DNA from 2 places in the Agrococcus sp. GW821-FHT14H11 genome. Region 2 is predicted to be linked to the other one. Evidence: predicted binding sites of a transcription regulator. Region 2 holds the regulator's gene; the other holds the start of a gene.
What was found. The regulator LexA, encoded in region 2, represses DNA repair genes until DNA is damaged. The targets are predictions, from matches to a motif close to TCGAACANNTGTTCGA.
Positions count from the first base shown of each region.

Region 1: the regulator LexA is predicted to act here: its motif matches at 2,418-2,433, upstream of AC1RNL_RS00095 (HNH endonuclease signature motif containing protein).

Region 1 covers NZ_JBXAPA010000001.1:20,302-29,279, forward strand. Annotated here, with positions in the region: gene AC1RNL_RS00075 (glycosyltransferase family protein) at 1-473, opposite strand, end outside; gene AC1RNL_RS00080 (arsenate reductase/protein-tyrosine-phosphatase family protein) at 557-1,216, opposite strand; gene AC1RNL_RS00085 (VanZ family protein) at 1,380-1,886, shown strand; gene AC1RNL_RS00090 (MarR family winged helix-turn-helix transcriptional regulator) at 1,917-2,339, opposite strand; gene AC1RNL_RS00095 (HNH endonuclease signature motif containing protein) at 2,470-3,918, shown strand; gene AC1RNL_RS00100 (hypothetical protein) at 4,072-5,598, shown strand; gene AC1RNL_RS00105 (NADPH-dependent FMN reductase) at 5,659-6,255, shown strand; gene AC1RNL_RS00110 (phosphatase PAP2 family protein) at 6,286-7,125, opposite strand; gene AC1RNL_RS00115 (glycosyltransferase) at 7,213-8,487, opposite strand; gene AC1RNL_RS00120 (hypothetical protein) at 8,553-8,978, shown strand, end outside.
Region 2 covers NZ_JBXAPA010000013.1:24,241-33,218, reverse strand. Annotated here, with positions in the region: gene hisB (imidazoleglycerol-phosphate dehydratase HisB) at 1-105, opposite strand, end outside; gene AC1RNL_RS12755 (histidinol-phosphate transaminase) at 107-1,186, opposite strand; gene AC1RNL_RS12750 (hypothetical protein) at 1,225-1,575, opposite strand; gene lexA (transcriptional repressor LexA) at 1,810-2,433, shown strand; gene hflX (GTPase HflX) at 2,462-3,988, opposite strand; gene AC1RNL_RS12735 (class I SAM-dependent methyltransferase) at 4,016-4,621, shown strand; gene dapF (diaminopimelate epimerase) at 4,605-5,471, opposite strand; gene miaA (tRNA (adenosine(37)-N6)-dimethylallyltransferase MiaA) at 5,468-6,376, opposite strand; gene miaB (tRNA (N6-isopentenyl adenosine(37)-C2)-methylthiotransferase MiaB) at 6,373-7,869, opposite strand; gene AC1RNL_RS12715 (hypothetical protein) at 7,958-8,407, opposite strand; gene AC1RNL_RS12710 (regulatory protein RecX) at 8,478-8,978, opposite strand, start outside.

The DNA of each region.
Region 1 (8,978 bases), on a different contig from region 2:
AAGTGCGGCGGATCCTCCTTGTTCCAGAAGGCGGTCGGGATGCCCTGCTCGCGGCAGTGCGCGACGAGCGCTCGCAGGGGCTCGCTCGGGGCCTTCGAGCCCGTCAGCTGGTAGCGCCAGGCGCCGCCGGAGCCGGCCCACGCCGACTCCACGAGCAGCAGGTCGATCGGCGCCTCGCCGAGCTGCCGCCGCCAGCCGTCGGGCGTGAGCTCGACGACCGCGAACTCGTAGCCCCACGCGCTCGCCGAGAAGGTGTCCATGATCACGCCGACACGCACGCTCGGGCGCCGCGTCGGCCGGTCGACGACGGGCCAGATCGGCATGTCGTCGGTGAGGCTCCGCGCGACCGCCGGATCGCCGTTGCGCGCCGCGGCCCCGCGTCGCAGGCGCCACGAGCGCAGCTGCTGCACGCCTCCCTTGCGCAGATGCCACAGGCCGGTCCTCAGGGTCTGCAGCGTCTTCACGGTCTCCATCCACGGTCGCGTCGTGCTCTGCCCGCCATCCTAGGCGGCGGGCGGCCGCGCGCCCTGGGCCCGCGCGGGCCGTCGCGCTCGGCTCAGGCCGCGTTCGCGCGCGCGAGCGAGGCGAGCGCGACGACCAGCCGGTCGACCTGCCGGGCCACGGCATCCGCCGACCGCCGGTAGACGGCGGCCGAGCGCCGGTAGGGGTCCTCGATGTCGAGGTCGGCCCGCTGCGCGTGGTCGATCATCGAGCGGTCGGCGCACGCCGCGACGACGCGCGATAGGAAGGCGGGGATGCCGTCCTCGCCGAGCGGCCGCACCTGCGCGCCGCGATGGCCGGCGGCGACCCGCTCCGTCAGGCAGGCGAACTCGACGAGCGTGAACGCCCGTCGGTGCGCGGTCGGCGCCGAGGCGACGGCGGCGCTGCGATGCTCGCGCGCCAGGGCGAGCACCAGGTCTGCGCGCTCGACGAGCGCGGGCTGCAGCCGCCGGGCGCGGTGGCCGTCGGCGCCGTGCAGGCCGAGACGGCCGGCCTCCGCCACCGCGAGCGGCTCCATGCGATGGCCGTCGAGCGCCATCGTGCCGGCGCTCGTCACCTCGATCACTGCCGGGTCCCACCCGGGGAAGGCGCTCGGCAGACGCTGCCGCAGCAGCAGCTCGGCCTGCGGCGAGCGGCAGATGTTGCCGGTGCAGACGGTGAGGATGCGGAACACGGGCGCCGTCGACCGGATCATCGCGTGTCGAGGTCCCGTCATGATCGGAACGCTAGACCCGCCGTCGCCGCGCCGGGCGGTGCTCGGCGAGGACTGATCGAGGCTTCGCACACGGGTGCGGATGCGGTGTGGTCGGTGCTGAGGATCGGTGCCGTTGCGCGCCCTTCGTCAGGTCGCGCAAAGCCGCCCGCGACAGACTCGACGGGTGTCCTCCGAGCCTCGCGTCGTCGTCGTGCCCCGCGCGCGACGTGCGCCGCTGCGGCGGCTCGGCATCGTCGGACTGCTGCTCGGCATCCCTGTGGTGCTCGTCGTGACGCTGTGGCCGACGCACTTCCTGCTGCGGGCGAAGCCGCGCGTCGTGCGCGGCATCGAGTGGCTGCAGGCGCGCGACCTCGCCGACTGGCTGAGCTGGACGCGGCTCGAGGTGCTCGCCAACGTCGCGATGTTCGTGCCGCTCGCGCTCTTGCTCGTCTTCGTGCTCGGCGCCCGGCGCTGGTGGATCGCGGTCGCGCTCTGCGTCGCGCTCAGCCTCGGCGTCGAGGTCGTGCAGCACTTCCTCCCCGGGCGCGTGGCCTCCGTGCGCGACATCGTCGCGAACGGCATCGGTGCGTTGCTGGGGGCGCTGCTCGCCGTCGCCATAGAGGCCGTCGTGCGGTCAGTGCGGCGTCGGTCGGCGTTAGCGGAGGCGCAGCGCCGAGCCAGCACGGGCTGAGACGCCCACGAGTCGCCGCGACCGCGCGCGTCAGGGCCGGTCGCGCTCGAGCGTCGATGCCAGGATCAGCGCCGCCCGCTCCAGCGCTGCGCGCTCGCGCCGCCCGAGGTGGGTGAAGCGCGGCTCGAGCAGCACGCCGTCGGCCTCGCGCTGCTCGTCCCGCGCGGCGATCCCCGCGGCGGTCGGCTCCAGCCGGGTCGTCCGTGCCGAGCCGCGCCGGCGCATCCAGCCCGCCTCCTCCGCCTGCCGCACGAGCGCCGTCATCGTCGGCTGCGCGACGTGGCAACGGCGGGCGAGCGCGGTGACACCCATCGGGCCCTCGAACTGCAGCACGACGAGTGCGCGCACGGTGAGCGGCGACATGCGGTGCGCACTGCGCTCACCTGCGAGCCGACCGAGCAGGTGGCCGCTCTCGGCGAGCCGCACGAGGGTCGCTGCGAGTCTGGTGGGCATGGCGCGACTCTATAGCGATCGGATGCCTGAACGGCACCCCTCGCAAGTGCGGGAGAGATTGTGGAAAGTTCGCGCGTGTCGTAGATACGTTCGATAGACTAGCCGCATTCCAACGTTGGAGGGGGCGACCATGGCACCGCAGCCGACCAGCCGCACCTCCGATGCGCTGCGCTCCCTTGACGTCGCACTCGACGCCATCGCGGCCGCCGCGGGCACCCTCGACGCCCTGCTGCCGCACCTCGACGACGCGCAGCGGCGCGACGTGGTGGCACGCGTGGGCGACATCGGTCGCGGAGGCGACGCGCTCAAGGTGCGCGTCGCCGACGACCTCGCGAAGCGCCACGACGGCCTTCCGAAGGACGAGCGCTTCCCGCTGTGCTGCGGCTACAAGGATCCGCTCGAGATGCTCACCGCCGAGCTCGGCGCGTCCCGGCGCACGGCTCGGCAGCTGCTGCGGGCCGCGAGCGCCACGCGGGCGTCGATCGGCATCACCGGGGCCACCGTGCCCGCGAGGTTCCCGATCCTGGGCGGCGCGCTCGAGACCGGCGCCATCTCGCTCGAGGCGGTCGGGGCGGTGCTCGATGCGCTCGGCGATGCACCCGATCGTGCGCACGCCGACGACGTCGCGGCCGCCGAGGAGGCGCTCGTCGCATCCGCCATCGGCGACCGGAGCACCCACCGCGACGACACCGGCACCGATGCGCCGATGCCGCCCGAGCTGCTCGCGCGCCTCGCACGCATGTGGCGCGACGCGATGGATCCGGATGGCGCCGAGCCCCGCTACGAGCGGCAGCTGGCCGAGCGGGGCTTCAGCTTCGGCACCCGTCCCGATGGCATGGTGCAGGGCCGGCTCATCTGCACGCCCGACCAGGGCGCCGTGCTCGCCGCCGCCTTCGACGCGTTCACCGGCCCGCGCACGAAGCCGCGCTTCCAGAGCGACGACGAGCGCGCCGCAGCAGCGCTCGAGGTCGATGATCGCTCGCGGCCGCAGCAGATGGTCGACGCGCTCATCGCCATGGTCGGGCGGTCCGTCGAGCAGCGCGACGTGCCGCGGGTCGGCGGTGAGGCGCCGGTCGTCGTCGTGCACGTCGCCAAGCAGAGCCTCGAGGCCGCCGCAGCGGGCACCCCGGGCTGCACAGCGACGGTCGAGCGCACGGGCGACTGCATCCCCGTGCACCTCGCCGCCGCGATGCTGTGCGACGGCCGCATCCAGAGTGCCGTGACCGGCGCCGACGGCCTCCCGCTCCACCTCGGCCGCACCGACCGCCTCTTCTCCCGTGCCCAGCGGCGCGCGCTCGCCATCCGCGACGGCGGCTGCCGCGCCCCGGGCTGCACCTTCCCCGTCGGCTGGACGGAGGCGCACCACATCGTGCCGTGGGAAGCAGGCGGCCCGACCGACCTCGACAACGGCATCCTCCTCTGCTCCCACCATCATCACGAGGTCCATCGCGGCACGCTCGAGGTGCAGTGGGCGTCCGGAGGCTGGGTCGTCGTGCCGAGGACCAGGCGCGCCACGCGCATCCGCGGCTTCGGTCGCCGCATCACCGGCGCCCCGCCGCAGCTGCAGCCCACCGCGTAGGCACTCGCCGCCACCGGCGTGCGCAGCGTGTCCCGCATGCGGCTTGCGCAGCGCTGCCGAGCCGCGCCGCGCAGGCAGCCGTCGGATACGCTCGATCGAGCCGCAGCGACCCGGTCGCGACCGGCGCACGACGCCGACCACGGGAGCCCGACGATGCTGGAAGCGCTGCTCGGCGACCGCCACGAGCGCCGGCAGCGCCAGGCGATGCAGGCGTTCCGCCGACGCGAGCAGCAGCTGCGCCCCGCGTACAAGATCTGGGGCTACAAGAACGTCTTCGCGAAGGGCTTCCTCGTCACCCGCGGTCCGACCGCCCACGCGCCCGTCGAGACGTGGGAGCACGACGCGGTCGGGCCCTGGCACGTGCGCGTCGACCCCGTGCTCGACCGGCAGGTGGCGCGCTCCGAGCGCGCCGAGGTGCTCGTGCTCGGGCAGGCGTTCGACGACGGCGGCCCGAAGACCCGCGACCGCGTGGTCGAGCGCATCCTGCGCGCGGTCACCGCGCATCCCGACTCGGCCGCGCAGACGCGCGCGCTCGACGAGACGATCGCCTGGCTCTCGGGCCGCTATGTCGTGCTCGTCGCCCGCGGCGAGCGGCTCGACGCCTGGGGCGACCCACTCGCCACCCGCTCGCTCTACTGGCACCGCTCCGCGACCGGCGTCGCGCTCGCCTCGCACAGCGCGATCCTCGCCGACATCGCCGGCGGGCTCGACAGCAGCCGCATGCGCTGGGTGCTCGAGCACCCGCACTACCGCTCCCCCGCCGGCCGCTGGCTGCCGGGCCTCATCACGCCGCACGACGAGGTCGGGCAGCTCTACGCCAACGGGCGGCTCACCGTCGAGGGCTCGACCGTCTCGAACGAGCGCTTCTTCCCGCTCGCCGACCGCGTCGAGCTGAGCACGGCGGATGCGTCGGCGCGTTTCCGGGACGACCTGCGGCAGCAGGTGCGCAACTGGATCTCGGTCGCCCCCGTCACCGTGCTCTCGCTCACCGCCGGCCGCGACTCCCGGGCCGTGCTCGAGGCCGGGCTCGTCGACCTGCAGCGGGCGGGTGCGCTGACGCTCACCTACCACCCGTTCCACGTCGCCTCGAAGAGCACCTACGCCGACTTCCTCACCGCCGGGCGGCTCTCCGCCGCCGCGGGGCTGCCCCACATCGGGCTCGACGTGCCCATCCTGAAGCCGACCTCCGAGATGGCGCGCCTCTACCGCGCCACCTTCCCCACCTGGCAGCGCTACGCCAACCTCGCCGGCGCGCTCTACCTGCACGCGCCCGCGCGGGCGGCCACGATCTTCGGGGTCGGCGGCGCCATCGTCACCGGCATGTGGAAGGACACCTCGGTGCGCGAGCTCACCCCGCAGCTGCTCGCCGCCAAGTACGCCGCATCGCCGTTCCAGCACGACCCCGAGCTGCACGACGAGCTCGCCCGCTGGATGGACTTCACCGACTTCTCCGACGACGCCCTGCGCGGCTACGACTTCTACGACTTCTTCCACTGGGAGCACCGCATGACCAAGTGGGGCGGCAGCGGCTACAGCGAGTACGACCTCGCGACGATCCCCGCACCGGTGCTCAGCTCCCGGCGCCTGCTCGCCGCGGCGCTGTCGCTCCCCAAGGAGCAGCGGGTCGCCGCCGAGGTCTACCGCGCCATCTCGGAGGCCGGCGCGCTCCCCGCCCGGTAGCGCCCCGCGCATCCGCCACGCACTCTCGACGCATCCAGGGAGCGGGTGCAGGCTGGAGCCATGCCTGAGACCTACAGCCACGAGCCCCCGTACACGATCGGCGTCATCTGCGGCAGCATCGCCGCGTCGTCGATCAACCGCCGCCTCGCCCGCGCGCTCATGAAGCTCGCGCCCGCCGACCTCGAGTGCTCCTTCATCGAGATCGACCAGCTGGCCCTCTACGACCGCGATCGCGACGACGCGTACCCGCCCGAGGCGACCGCCTTCAAGGAGGCCATCCTCGCCGCCGACGGCATCCTCATCGTCACGCCCGAGTACAACCGCTCGATCCCCGGCGCGCTCAAGAACGCGATCGACTGGGCGTCGCGCCCGTACGGCGAGAACGCCCTGACCCGCAAGCCCGTCGGCGTCATCGGCGCCTCGCCCGGCGGCATCGGCACGGCCGTCGGCCAGCAGCACCTGAAGACCATCCTGTCGTTCTGCAACGCCCCGATGATGAACGAGATCGAGGCCTACGTGCAGTACCCCGACGGCCTCGTCGACGACGACGACGAGGTCACCGTCGCGTCGACGAAGGAGTTCCTCAGCACCTACATGCAGGCCTACGACGACTTCGTGCGCCGCGTGCTGACGGTGGTGCCGCAGCAGCAGGCCTGAGCGGCGCCGCCGCGCGAGGCCGGGTCCGCCCTACGGCGCCGGCACGGCCTCGCCGTCGGGCTCGACGGATGCGCGCCTGACGGTCAGGTAGAGGCGGTGCGCCGTGATCACGAGCACGAGCCACGCCGCCCCGAGCGCCCACGCCGCGACCACGTCGGTGAGCCAGTGGTGTCCGAGCACCACGCGGCTCAGCCCGATCGTGATCGCGAACACCGCGGCGACCGCGATCGTGAGCACCCGCTGCCAGCGGCGCTCGAGCCGCAGCACGATGAGGTACGCGACGATGCCGGCGATCACGGTCGCGTTGAGCGTGTGCCCGCTCGGGAACGAGGCGGAGTGCTCGTACGGCGGCACCGCGAGCTCGAGCGGCGGCCGCGAGCGGCCGATGAAGCCCTTCGCGACGATCGTCATGAGCAGCGAGCCGAGGCCCGCCGACAGCATGAGGATGACCGGCGTCCACGAGCGGCGTCGGATCGCGAGGAGGAGCATCACCGCGATCGCCAGCACCGGCATGCCGATGACGCCGGCGACATCCGTGTAGGCCGTCACCGCCGGCCCGAACCACCCGGGCCGCCAGTCGGCGAACCACGCCGTGATGGGCATGTCGAGGTTGGCGAGGCCGTCCTCGTCGGTGACCGCCTCGTACACCTCCGCACCGCCCGCGGCGAGCCCGGCCGCGACCGCCAGGCCGATCGCGAGCGTCAGCAGCAGCGCGGCGTGGGGGCCGAGCCTGCGCCCGATCTGCTCGACGAGCCGCGCCACCACGCGACCGACGCGCGTCGTCCAGTGCGTGAGGTCGCGCCCGCCTACGTAGCGGTCGCGGCGCACCTCCCCCGCCGGTCCCTGCTCCGGTCGCGCGTCGTCGTCCATGCCCACCCCGTCCCGATCGTGGCGACGATCCTCTCGCGCGCGCCTGAGGACCAGCCCGCAGCGCGTCGGCGCTCCGTCGCCCGGTGCTCAGTCGCAGTGGGGCGTGGGCACGAGCAGGCACTCGACGAGCTGGGCCGCCCGCGACGCCCCGCCGAGCGCCGCGAGCTCGTCGGCGATCTGCCGCGCGCGCGTGCGGTAGCGCGGCTCGCGCAGCACCTTGCGCACCGCGGCGAGCACGCGCGGCGGCCTCGGCCGCCCCGTGCGCAGGTCGATGCCGGCGCCCGACCACGCGACGCGCGCGGCGACCTCGGGCTTGTCGGCCGAGCCGCCCGCGACCACGAGCGGCACGCCGCACGCGAGCATCTCGAGCACGCCGCCCCAGCCGCCGTTCGTCACCCCGACGTCGGTGTGCGGCACGACCGCCGAGTAGGGCACGAAGTCGACCAGCCGCGCGTTCGCCGGCACCTCGCGGTCGATGGTGCGCCCGGCCGTCGTGCCGATGACGCGCACGGGCACATGGGCCAGCGCGTCGAGCGTGGGCAGCAGCAGCGCGGTCGGGTCGGTGTCGACCGTGCCCTGCGTGACGAACACGACCTGGCGCGGCTCGTCGGCGAGCGTCTCGGCCCAGAGCGGCGGCGGCGCGAGCGGCCCCGTCCTCGGCTCGAGCCAGCCCACGAAGCGCACCGAAGCGGGCAGGTCGCCGGGGTCGTACTCGAGCGACGGCGAGCCCGTCGCGAGCACGAGCCGCGGCGAGTAGAGCGCCTCGTCGAACGGACGCCCGGGCCCGAGCCCCAGCTCGGCGCGGGCGGCGCGCAGCGAGCGGTCGAGGGGGCCGGATGCGTTGCGCACGACGGCGCGCAGCATGCGGTCGCGCGCCCGGCCGAGCCACGTGCGCGCGGGCTGCATCGCGAGGCCCGGCGGCGGCAGGTCGCGGCTGCGCATCGTGAGCGGCATGAGCGACACGCTCGCCCACGGCAGCCCGAGCACCTCGGCCGCGAGGCCGGTGCCGACGGCCATCACGTCGCCGACGAGCGCGTCGAAGGGCGTGCGCTCGTGCGCGGCGCGGATGTCGCCCACCTGGCCGGGCGCGGTGCCGATGAAGAGCTCGCCGAGGTTGGCGAGCGTGCCGAGGGGCCCCGGGGGCGCGACGCCGGGGAACGCCTCGGCGAGGCGGTGCTCGTCGAAGTCGAGCGCGTCGCGCCAGACGAGCGTCTCGCAACCGAGCCGGTCGAACGCCTCGACGTGGCGATCGCCCGTGTAGGCGGTCACCCGGTGCCCCCGCGCGAGCAGCGCAGCGGCGACTGCCGTCATCGGCCGGACGTGTCCGGCGAACGGCATCGCAGTCACGAGCAGGTGCGCCACCTTCGCACGATACGCCCGCGACGACCCGATTGAGGGGATTAGTAGAACACTGTTATGGTTACCCTGTGCCTCGAGCCCTGCAGCTCGCCCTCGGCATCGTGGCGGTCGTCGTCGGGCTGTCGCTGGGTGCGATCATCATGACCGTCTGGCGGCCCTGCGCCGCGGCGGTGATGCCGCTCGACCCGATCACGTCACCGGCGTGCGCGCACGTCGCGAGCGGTCCGAACACCGCGTGGATCGGCCTGCTGCTGTGGCCGGTCGCGCTCGCCGCCGCCGGCCTCGCCGCGATTCGCGCGATCTCGCGCGGCTGGGGCGCCGTGACCGCCGCGGTGGTGGTCGTGCTGGCGCTCGCCGCGCTCGCGGCGAACCCCATGGTCGAGTACGTGCTGCTCAACCAGGTGCCGCAGTCGTGGGACGAGCCGCCCGGCACCGGGTCGCTCACCGCCGCCCTGTTCGTGCTGGCGGGGCTCGTGATCGCCACGACGCTCGTG
Region 2 (8,978 bases):
CGTCGAGATCGACGAGGCGCCGGTGCCGTCGAGGTCGAGCGAGAGGCGGATGCTCGACTCGCTCGTCGTGCGCTCGATGGATGCGGTGCGGGCCATGGCCTCGATCCTATTCCGCGCGCAGCGCTGCCATCGCCGACAGCAGCGCGCTCGTCTCGGCGGCGGTGCCGGCGGTGATGCGGAGGGTGTGCGGCAGCCCGACGTCGCGCACGAGGATGCCCCGCTCGAGCAGCGCCTCGAACGTAGCCCGCGGATCGTCGATGCCGCCCACCAGCACGAAGTTCGCGTCGGACGGGTAGGGGCGGTAGCCGAGCGCCGTGAGCTCGTCGACGATGCGGTCGCGCTGCGTGCGCAGCTCGTCGACGCGCGAGAGCATCGCGTCGCTGTGGCGCAGTGCCGCGACGGCCGCCGCCTGCGTGAGCGCCGACAGGTGGTAGGGCAGCCGCACCAGCCGCAGCGCGTCGATCACCGCGGGATCGGCGGCGAGGTAGCCCACGCGGATGCCGGCGAAGGCGAAGGCCTTGCTCATCGTGCGCGAGACGAGCAGCCGGGGGTGCCGCTCCAGGAGCGTCAGCGCCGTGCGGCTGCGGTCGTGGGCGAACTCGGCGTAGGCCTCGTCGACCAGCACGATGCCGCGCGCGGCCTCGGCGGCTGCCTCGACCGTCTCGAGGTCGATGGCGGTGCCGGTGGGGTTGTTGGGCGAGCAGAGGAACACCACGTCGGGATCGTGCTCGGCGATCGCCTCCCGCACCGCCTGCGGCGTGAGCGTGAAGTCGTCGGCACGGGGCACGGGCACCCAGCGCATGCCGACGCCCTGCGCGAGCAGCGGGTACATCGAGTAGGTGGGCGTGAACGACAGCAGGGAGCGCCCCGGGCCGCCGAATGCCTGGAGCACGTGCTGCAGCACCTCGTTGGAGCCGTTGCCGGCCCAGATCTGCGCGGGCTGGAGGCCGTGGCCGAGGTAGCCGGCGAAGGCCGCGCGCAGCGCGTCGAACTCGCGATCGGGGTAGCGGTTGGCGTCGGGCAGGGCACGGGCGATCTCCTGCACGATGTCGAGCGCCACGGCCTCCGGCACGCGGTACGCGTTCTCGTTCACGTTGAGCCGCACCGGCACGTCGAGCTGCGGCGCACCGTAGGGCGTCAGGCCGCGCAGGTCGTCGCGGATGGGCAGGTCGTCGAGGCTCGTCACCGAACCAGCCTAGGACCGGCGCGGATGCCGCTCGTGGCTCAGCCGGAGTAGTGCGCGGGGATCGCGAGCCGCTCGCCCGGCTGGATGGCTCCGGCGATGCCGTTCAGCAGCTCGATCTCGGCGACCACGTCGCGCGGGTCGGCCTCAGGCGCGACGGCCTCGGCGATCTGCCACAGCGACTGGCCCGGCATGACGGTGATGTGCTCGAACTGCGCCGTCTCGGCCGTCGACGAGGCGACGGCACCGGCGAGGGCGTCGCCGAGCACGCCGGCGCCGGCGAGCGCGCCTGCGGCGAGCACGGGCGCGGCGACGAGCAGTGCCAGGGCACGGCGGCCGCGAGCGGTCAGGCGCACGCGGGCACCCGGCGTGGTGGTGGTGATCGCAGTCATCGCAGTTCCTCTCGGTGGAGTCCGCGGCCGGTGCTCGGCCGGGAGCACCGGCCGCGAATCTCTGTTTCGAATCTATCTTCGATCCTCCGGATGCGTCAAGCCCTGTCGCGGAGTTTCTCCACGACACACTCGAACATCCGTTTGATCCGGGCGTCCTGTCGGATACGCTTTCGAACCACGAGGAGTCAATCGCGGGCCACTGACACGCGATGCACCTGAGGGAGCGGAGCGGGCATGACGAGGCAGCTGACCGAGAAGCAGCAGGCGATCCTGCAGGTCATCCAGCGGGCGGTGCGCCAGCGCGGCTACCCGCCGAGCTACCGCGAGATCGGCGACGCCGTGGGGCTCTCGTCGCTCTCGAGCGTCACCCACCAGCTCGGCCAGCTCGAGCTCGCGGGCTGCATCCGCCGCGACCCGTCCCGCCCGCGCACGATCGAGGTGCTCATCGACGACGAGGTCGACGAGACCGCGGGCAGCATCGACCAGGCCGCGTTCGTGCCCCTCGTCGGCCGCATCGCCGCAGGCGTGCCCATCACGGCCGAGCAGCACGTCGAGGACGTCTTCCCGCTCCCCCGGCAGCTCGTGGGCACCGGCGACCTCTTCATGCTGAAGGTCGTCGGCGACTCCATGATCGACGCCGCGATCTGCGACGGCGACTGGGTGGTCGTGCGCCAGCAGCAGACGGCCGAGAACGGCGACATCGTCGCCGCGATGCTCGACAGCGAGGCGACGGTCAAGGTGTTCCGCCAGCGCGACGGCCACACCTGGCTGCTGCCGCGCAACTCCGCGTTCGAGCCGATCCTCGGCGACGAGGCCGACGTGCTCGGCCGCGTGGTGGCCGTGCTCCGGTCGGTCTGACGGCCCGGGCGGCGCCCGGGCCGCCAGATCAGGCCCGGAACTCGGCCAGCTGGCCCGCCGCGGCCTCCGTCACCATCGCATCGATGCGCGTGCCCGCCTCGTCGTGCGTCTCGCGCAGCACCTCGAAGCGCTCGTGGAGGTCGGCCACGACATCGCCGCGGTCGTAGGGCACGAGCAGCGACACCGCGACCTGCGGGCGCGGCAGCAGCTCGGCGATCCGCGCGAGCAGCTCGTCGACGCCCTCGCCGGTGCGGGCCGACGCGAAGACCGCGTCGGGCTGCAGGCCGCGCAGCACGAGCCGCTCGTCGGCGGTCACGAGGTCGGCCTTGTTGAAGACGACGATCTCGGGGATCGAGCGCGCGCCCGTCTCGCCCAGCACATCGCGCACCGTCGCGATCTGCGAGGCCGGATCCGGGTGGCTCGCATCGACGACGTGCACGATGACCTCCGACTCCGCGACCTCCTCGAGCGTCGAGCGGAACGCCTCCACGAGCTGGTGCGGCAGGTTGCGCACGAAGCCCACGGTGTCGGCGATCGTGAACTCCCGGCCGTCCGGCGTGCGCGCGCGGCGCACGGTCGCGTCGAGGGTCGCGAACAGCGCGTTCTCGACCAGCACGCCGGCACCGGTGATGCGGTTGAGCAGGCTCGACTTGCCGGCGTTCGTGTAGCCGGCGATCGCCACGCCCGGCACCTCGAACCGGTCGCGGTTCGCGCGCTTCGCCTGCCGCGCCGGCGCGAAGCCCTTGATCTGCTTGCGCAGCCGCGCCATGCGCGAGTGGATGCGACGGCGGTCGAGCTCGATCTTGGTCTCACCGGGGCCGCGGGAGCCCATGCCGGCGCCCTGGCCGCCGACCTGGCCACCGGCCTGGCGCGACATGGACTCGCCCCAGCCGCGCAGGCGCGGCAGCAGGTACTCGAGCTGCGCGAGCTCGACCTGCGCCTTGCCCTCTCGACTCTTGGCGTGCTGGCTGAAGATGTCGAGGATGACGGCGGTGCGGTCGATGACCTTCACCTTGACGCAGTCCTCGAGCGCGCGCCGCTGGCTGGGCGAGAGCTCGCTGTCGGCGATGACGGTGTCGGCGCCCAGCTCTTTCACGATCGCGGCGAGCTCCTCGGCCTTGCCGCGGCCCACGTACGTGGCGGGATCGGGGTTGGGGCGGCGCTGCAGCATGCCGTCGAGCACGAGCGCGCCCGCGGTCTCGGCGAGCGCCGCGAGCTCCCGGAGGGAGTTCTCGGCGTCCTCCGCGGAGCCGGAGTAGACGCCCACGAGCACGACGTTCTCGAGGCGCAGCTGCCGGTACTCGACCTCGGTGACGTCCTCGAGCTCGGTGCGGAGGCCGTCGACGCGGCGGAGGGCCGCGCGCTCGTCGCGGTCGAGCTGGTCGCCGTCGGGGTCGACCGCGTCGTCACCCTCCTGGAGCGCCTGCGCGCGCGCGGCGAGCAGCTCGCGCTCGCCGGGGGCCGCCCAGGCCAGGATGCGCTCCGTCGCGCGCCCGTGACCCTCGGCCTCGGCGGGGCCGGGCTGGGTGGGGTCTGCCTCGTTCGGTGCTGCCATGCTTCGTCCTTCGCTACTGTCGTGTCCGTGCCGGACCACTACTTCTCACCCGATCCCGTCGCGCCCGAGGCGGTCCGGACCATCCGGGTCCCGCTCGACGGTCGCGAGCGGGAGATGGTCACGGCGACCGGTGTCTTCTCCGGCGACCGCCTCGACGTCGGCACGGCGGTGCTGCTGGATGCCGTGCCCGCGCCGCCCGAGACCGGTGAGCTGCTGGATCTCGGCTGCGGCTGGGGGCCGATCGCGGCGACGCTCGCGCTCCGCTCCCCCGCCGCCCGCGTGTGGGCGGTCGACGTCAACGCCCGAGCGCTCTCGCTCGTGGAGCGGAATGCCGAGCTGCTCAGCATATCGAACATCACCCCGGCGCTCCCCGAGCGCGTGCCGGCCGACGTGCGCTTCGACGCCATCTGGTCGAACCCGCCCATCCGCATCGGGAAGCCGCAGCTCCACGCGCTGCTGGAGACCTGGATCCCGCGGCTCGCGCCGGGGGCGACCGCGTGGCTCGTGGTGCAGAAGCACCTCGGCGCCGACTCGCTGCTGCGCTGGCTGGCCGAGCGCTTCGCCGGGTACGAGGTGGAGCGCGCGGACTCGCGGAAGACGTATCGCATCATCGCCGTCACGGCACCGGACTGAGCGTCTCTCCTCGGAAGACGATCTCCGCCGGACCGGTGAGCCACACGTGGCCGCGGTCGTCGAGCTCGACCTCGAGCCTGCCGCCCGGCACGTCGACGATCCACCGGTCGGCAGCATCGCCCGACCAGTGCCGCGTCGCCATGGCGGCGGCGACCGCGCCGGTGCCGCACGAGAGCGTCTCGCCGACCCCGCGCTCGTGCACCCGCATGCGGATCGAGCCCACGCCGTCGGCGATCGTGCCCGGCACGACGAACTCGACGTTCGCGCCGTCGTCCGCCGCCGGCTCGAGCGCCGGCGCGCGGTGCAGGTCGAGGCCCGCGAGCTCCTCCTCGCTCGCGAGGGCGACGACGACGTGCGGGTTGCCGGTCGAGACGTCCTGGCCCGGGCGGGGCACGTCGAGGCCGGCGGATGCGACGAGTCGGGTGCCGCCGAGCTCGAACGGCCCGAGGTCGGCCGAGAGCAGGCCGCCGCGCCGCACGACGCGCTTGAGGCCCGCCCGAGTCGCCACGTCGAGCGCGCCGCCCTCCGGCAGCTCGGCGAGCCCGGACTCGAGCAGGAAGCGCACGAAGACGCGCACGCCGTTGCCGCACATCTCGCTCAGGCTGCCGTCGGCGTTCCAGTAGTCCATCGCCCACGTGCCGGCCGGCAGCGCGTCGAGCGCCGCGTCGCCGGTCGCGCCCGCGGGCACCGCGCGGATCACGCCGTCGCCGCCGACGCCGAAGCGGCGGTCGGCCAGCTCGCGCACGCGTGCCGCGCTGAGGGGATGCGCGCCCTCGGGATCGGCCACGAGCACGAAGTCGTTGCCGGTGCCGTGGCCCTTGGAGAACGGGCCGCTCGCGCGCTGCGTCATGCCTCCAGGCTAGCGACCGCGCGCGCGGCGAGCGCTGCCGGGTCGGCGGGCGGCGCCGCCGGGTAGCGCTGGAACCACGAGACCTGCCGCCGCGCGTACCGACGGGTGAGCGCCTGGGTGCGCGCGATGGCCTCGGCCTCGTCGATCGCGCCGTCGAGCTGGTCGAGCGCCTGGCGGTAGCCGATGGCCTGCTGCGCGGTCGTGCCGCGCTCGATGCCGGCCGCGCGCAGCGCCCGCGCCTCCTCGACGATGCCGAGCCGCCACATCCGCTCCACCCGCTCGTCGAGCCGCGCGACGAGCCGATCGCGCTCGACGCGCACATGCTGGATGATCGTCGGCCGCAGCAGCGACTCCTCGGGCGGCAGTCCCACGCGGAACGGCTCGCCGGTGAGCGTCACCGCCTCGAGCGCGCGCACGAGGCGCCTGCCGTTGTGCGGTCCGATGGCGTCGGCGGCCGCCCGGTCGACGGCGGCGAGCCGCTCGTGCATGGCGGTCGGGCCCCGCTCGGCGAGCTCGGCCTCGAGCTCGGCGCGGAGCGTTGCATCGGTCGCCGGGAAGGCGAACTCGTACAGGGCGCTCGAGGCGTAGAGGCCGCTCCCGCCCACGAGCACCGGCACCGCCCCCCGGGCCTCGATGCCGGCGATCGCCGCCAGGGCCGCCTCGCGGTAGGCCGCGACGGCGGCGTCCTCCCACGGCTCGAGCACGTCGATCAGGTGGTGCGGGTGCCCCCGCCGCTCCTGGGCGCTCGCCTTCGCCGTGCCGATGTCCATGCCGCGGTACAGCTGCATCGCGTCGCAGTTCACGAGCTCGCAGCGCGCGCCGAGCGCGACCACCGCGTCGGCGATGTCGAGCGACAGCGCCGTCTTGCCGGTGCCGGTGGCGCCGACGACGGCGATGAGGGTCACGTGCCGACGCGCAGCGTGGGCAGGCCGAGCAGGACCGGGCCGGCGGCGCCCGCGGCGGCGGATGCGCCGGTGGGCGCGGGCACGCCGCACGAGTCGGCCTGCGCGCGGTCCCAGGCGTCGCCGGCGCGCGTGCGGCGGAGCGCGAGCGGTCCGCCATCGGCGATGAGGTGGAACGGCGCCGCCTCGGTGATCTCGACGGTGACGACGTCGCCGGGCCGCGGCTGCTCGCCGTCCGGCGCCGGAGCGAAGTGCACGAGGCGGTTGTCCTCGGCGCGCCCGCTCAGCCGGTGGGTCTGCGCATCCTTCTTGCCCTCGCCGACCGAGACGAGCACCTCGGCCGTGCGGCCGACCTGCGCGCGGTTCTCCTCGTGCGCGATGCGGTCCTGCAGCTCGACGAGGCGCTCGAAGCGCTCCTGCACGGCCGCCTTCGGCACCTGGTCGGGCATGGTGGCGGCCGGTGTGCCGGGGCGGATGGAGTACTGGAAGGTGAACGCGGAGGCGAAGCGCGACGCCTCGACGACCCGCATCGTCTCGGCGAAGTCCTCCTCGGTCTCGCCCGGGAAGCCGACGATGATGTCGGTCGTGATCGCCGCGTGCGGGGTGCGCTCGCGCACGCGGTCGAGGATGCCGAGGAACTTCGAGGAGCGGTAGGAGCGGCGCATCGCGCGCAGCACGCGGTCGGACCCCGACTGCAGCGGCATGTGCAGCTGCGGCATGACCGCGTCGGTCTCGGCCATCGCGTCGATGACGTCGTCGGTGAACGCCGCGGGGTGCGGGCTCGTGAAGCGGATGCGCTCGAGCCCGTCGATCGCGCCGGCCGCGCGCAGGAGCTTGCCGAAGGCCAGCCGGTCGCCGAACTCGACGCCGTAGGAGTTGACGTTCTGGCCGAGCAGCGTCACCTCGATCGCGCCGTCGTCGACGAGCGCCTGCACCTCGGCGAGGATCTCGCCGGGCCGCCGGTCGCGCTCCTTGCCGCGCAGCGACGGCACGATGCAGAACGTGCAGGTGTTGTTGCAGCCGACCGAGATCGAGACCCAGCCGGCGTACGTCGACTCGCGCTTCGTCGGCAGCGTCGACGGGAAGACCTCCAGGGCCTCGAGGATCTCGACCTCGGCGTCGCCGTTGTGGCGGCTGCGCTCGAGCAGCGTCGGCAGCGACCCGATGTTGTGGGTGCCGAAGACGACGTCGACCCAGGGGGCGCGCTCGACGATCGTCGCGCGGTCCTTCTGCGCGAGGCAGCCGCCGACGGCGATCTGGAACCCGGGCCGCTCGCGCTTCGTCTTGGCCAGGTGGCCCAGGTGGCCGTAGAGCTTCTGGTCGGCGTTCTCGCGCACCGCGCACGTGTTGATCACGATGACGTCGGGGGCGCCGTCGACGGCGGCGGCGTAGCCGGCCTCCTCGAGCGAGCCCCGCAGCCGCTCGGAGTCGTGCACGTTCATCTGGCAGCCGAACGTCTTCACCTCGTAGGTGCGCTGCGGGGCGATCGCGGACATGCCCTCAGCGTACCGAGCGCGCGAGCGGGGCGGACCGCGTGGCCCGCCCCGCTCGTGCTGCCGCGGCCGACTCCCGCCGGCGCGGCGATCAGCCCTGGGTCAGGGTGACGTCGTAGCCGCTGTCGCCGTTGCCGTCGACGCCGGTGAGCTCCATCGTCTCGAGCTGCGCGGTGCCGGTGTACGTGAGGCTCTGGATGTTCTCGATGCCGCCGATGAAGATCGTGATCTGGTCGCCCGCGACCTCCCACGTGTCGCCGGCCTCGTCCCAGTTCTGCCCGTTCCAGTCGTTGAGCAGCACCGTGCCGTCGCCCTCGAGCACGAGATCCATCGTGTTGCCCGCGGCGTCCTCGCCCGACCAGGCGGTGTCGGCGAGGTCGACCGAGGCCGAGCCGGTGTCGCCGCCGTCGCCGGAGGGCGCGGGAGCCTGCGTCTCGGTCGTGGTGCCGCCGCCCATCGGGGGCAGCTGGAAGCAGCCCGTGAGGGCGAGGAGGGAGGCGGCCGCGATGGCCGGGACGGCGAGGATCCTGGTGCTCTTCATGGCTCGAATCTAGCCCTCTCCCAGGAACCGAGACTGGATGCGTCCTGGAGGTCTCCCGGACGCACTGCGGTCACCGGAAGCGCGGGCCCTTCGGCCGCGTGCGCTCGATCGCGACGCGCACGGCGGAGCCTCCGAAGCCCCGCCGCTGCAGCCACCCGGCGAGGCGGCGCTCGGCGGTCTCGTCGTCGAGCGAGCCCATGCGCCGCCGTCGCTCGCCGGCGGCGTCGATCGCCCGCTGCAGCTCGTCGTCGCGATCGGGGTCGTCGAGCACCGCGGGGTCGAGGCCGCGCCGGCGCAGCTCGGCCGAGACGCCGCGCTCACCCAGCTGCTTGCGCTCGCGCAGGCGGTCGGCGAGGTCGCGAGCCAGCTGCGCGTCGTCGACGAGTCCCTCGGCGGCGAGCCGATCGAGCACGCTCGCGCGCACCTCGGGCTCGACGTCGCGGCGCTCGAGGGTGCGATCGAGCTCCTGCCGGCTGGCGGCCCTGCGCCCGAGCGCCCGCAGCGCGATGGAGCGCGCCGACTCCTCGTCGACGCGCTCCACCGGGGCCGCGTCGCCCGGCTCAGCCGCCTC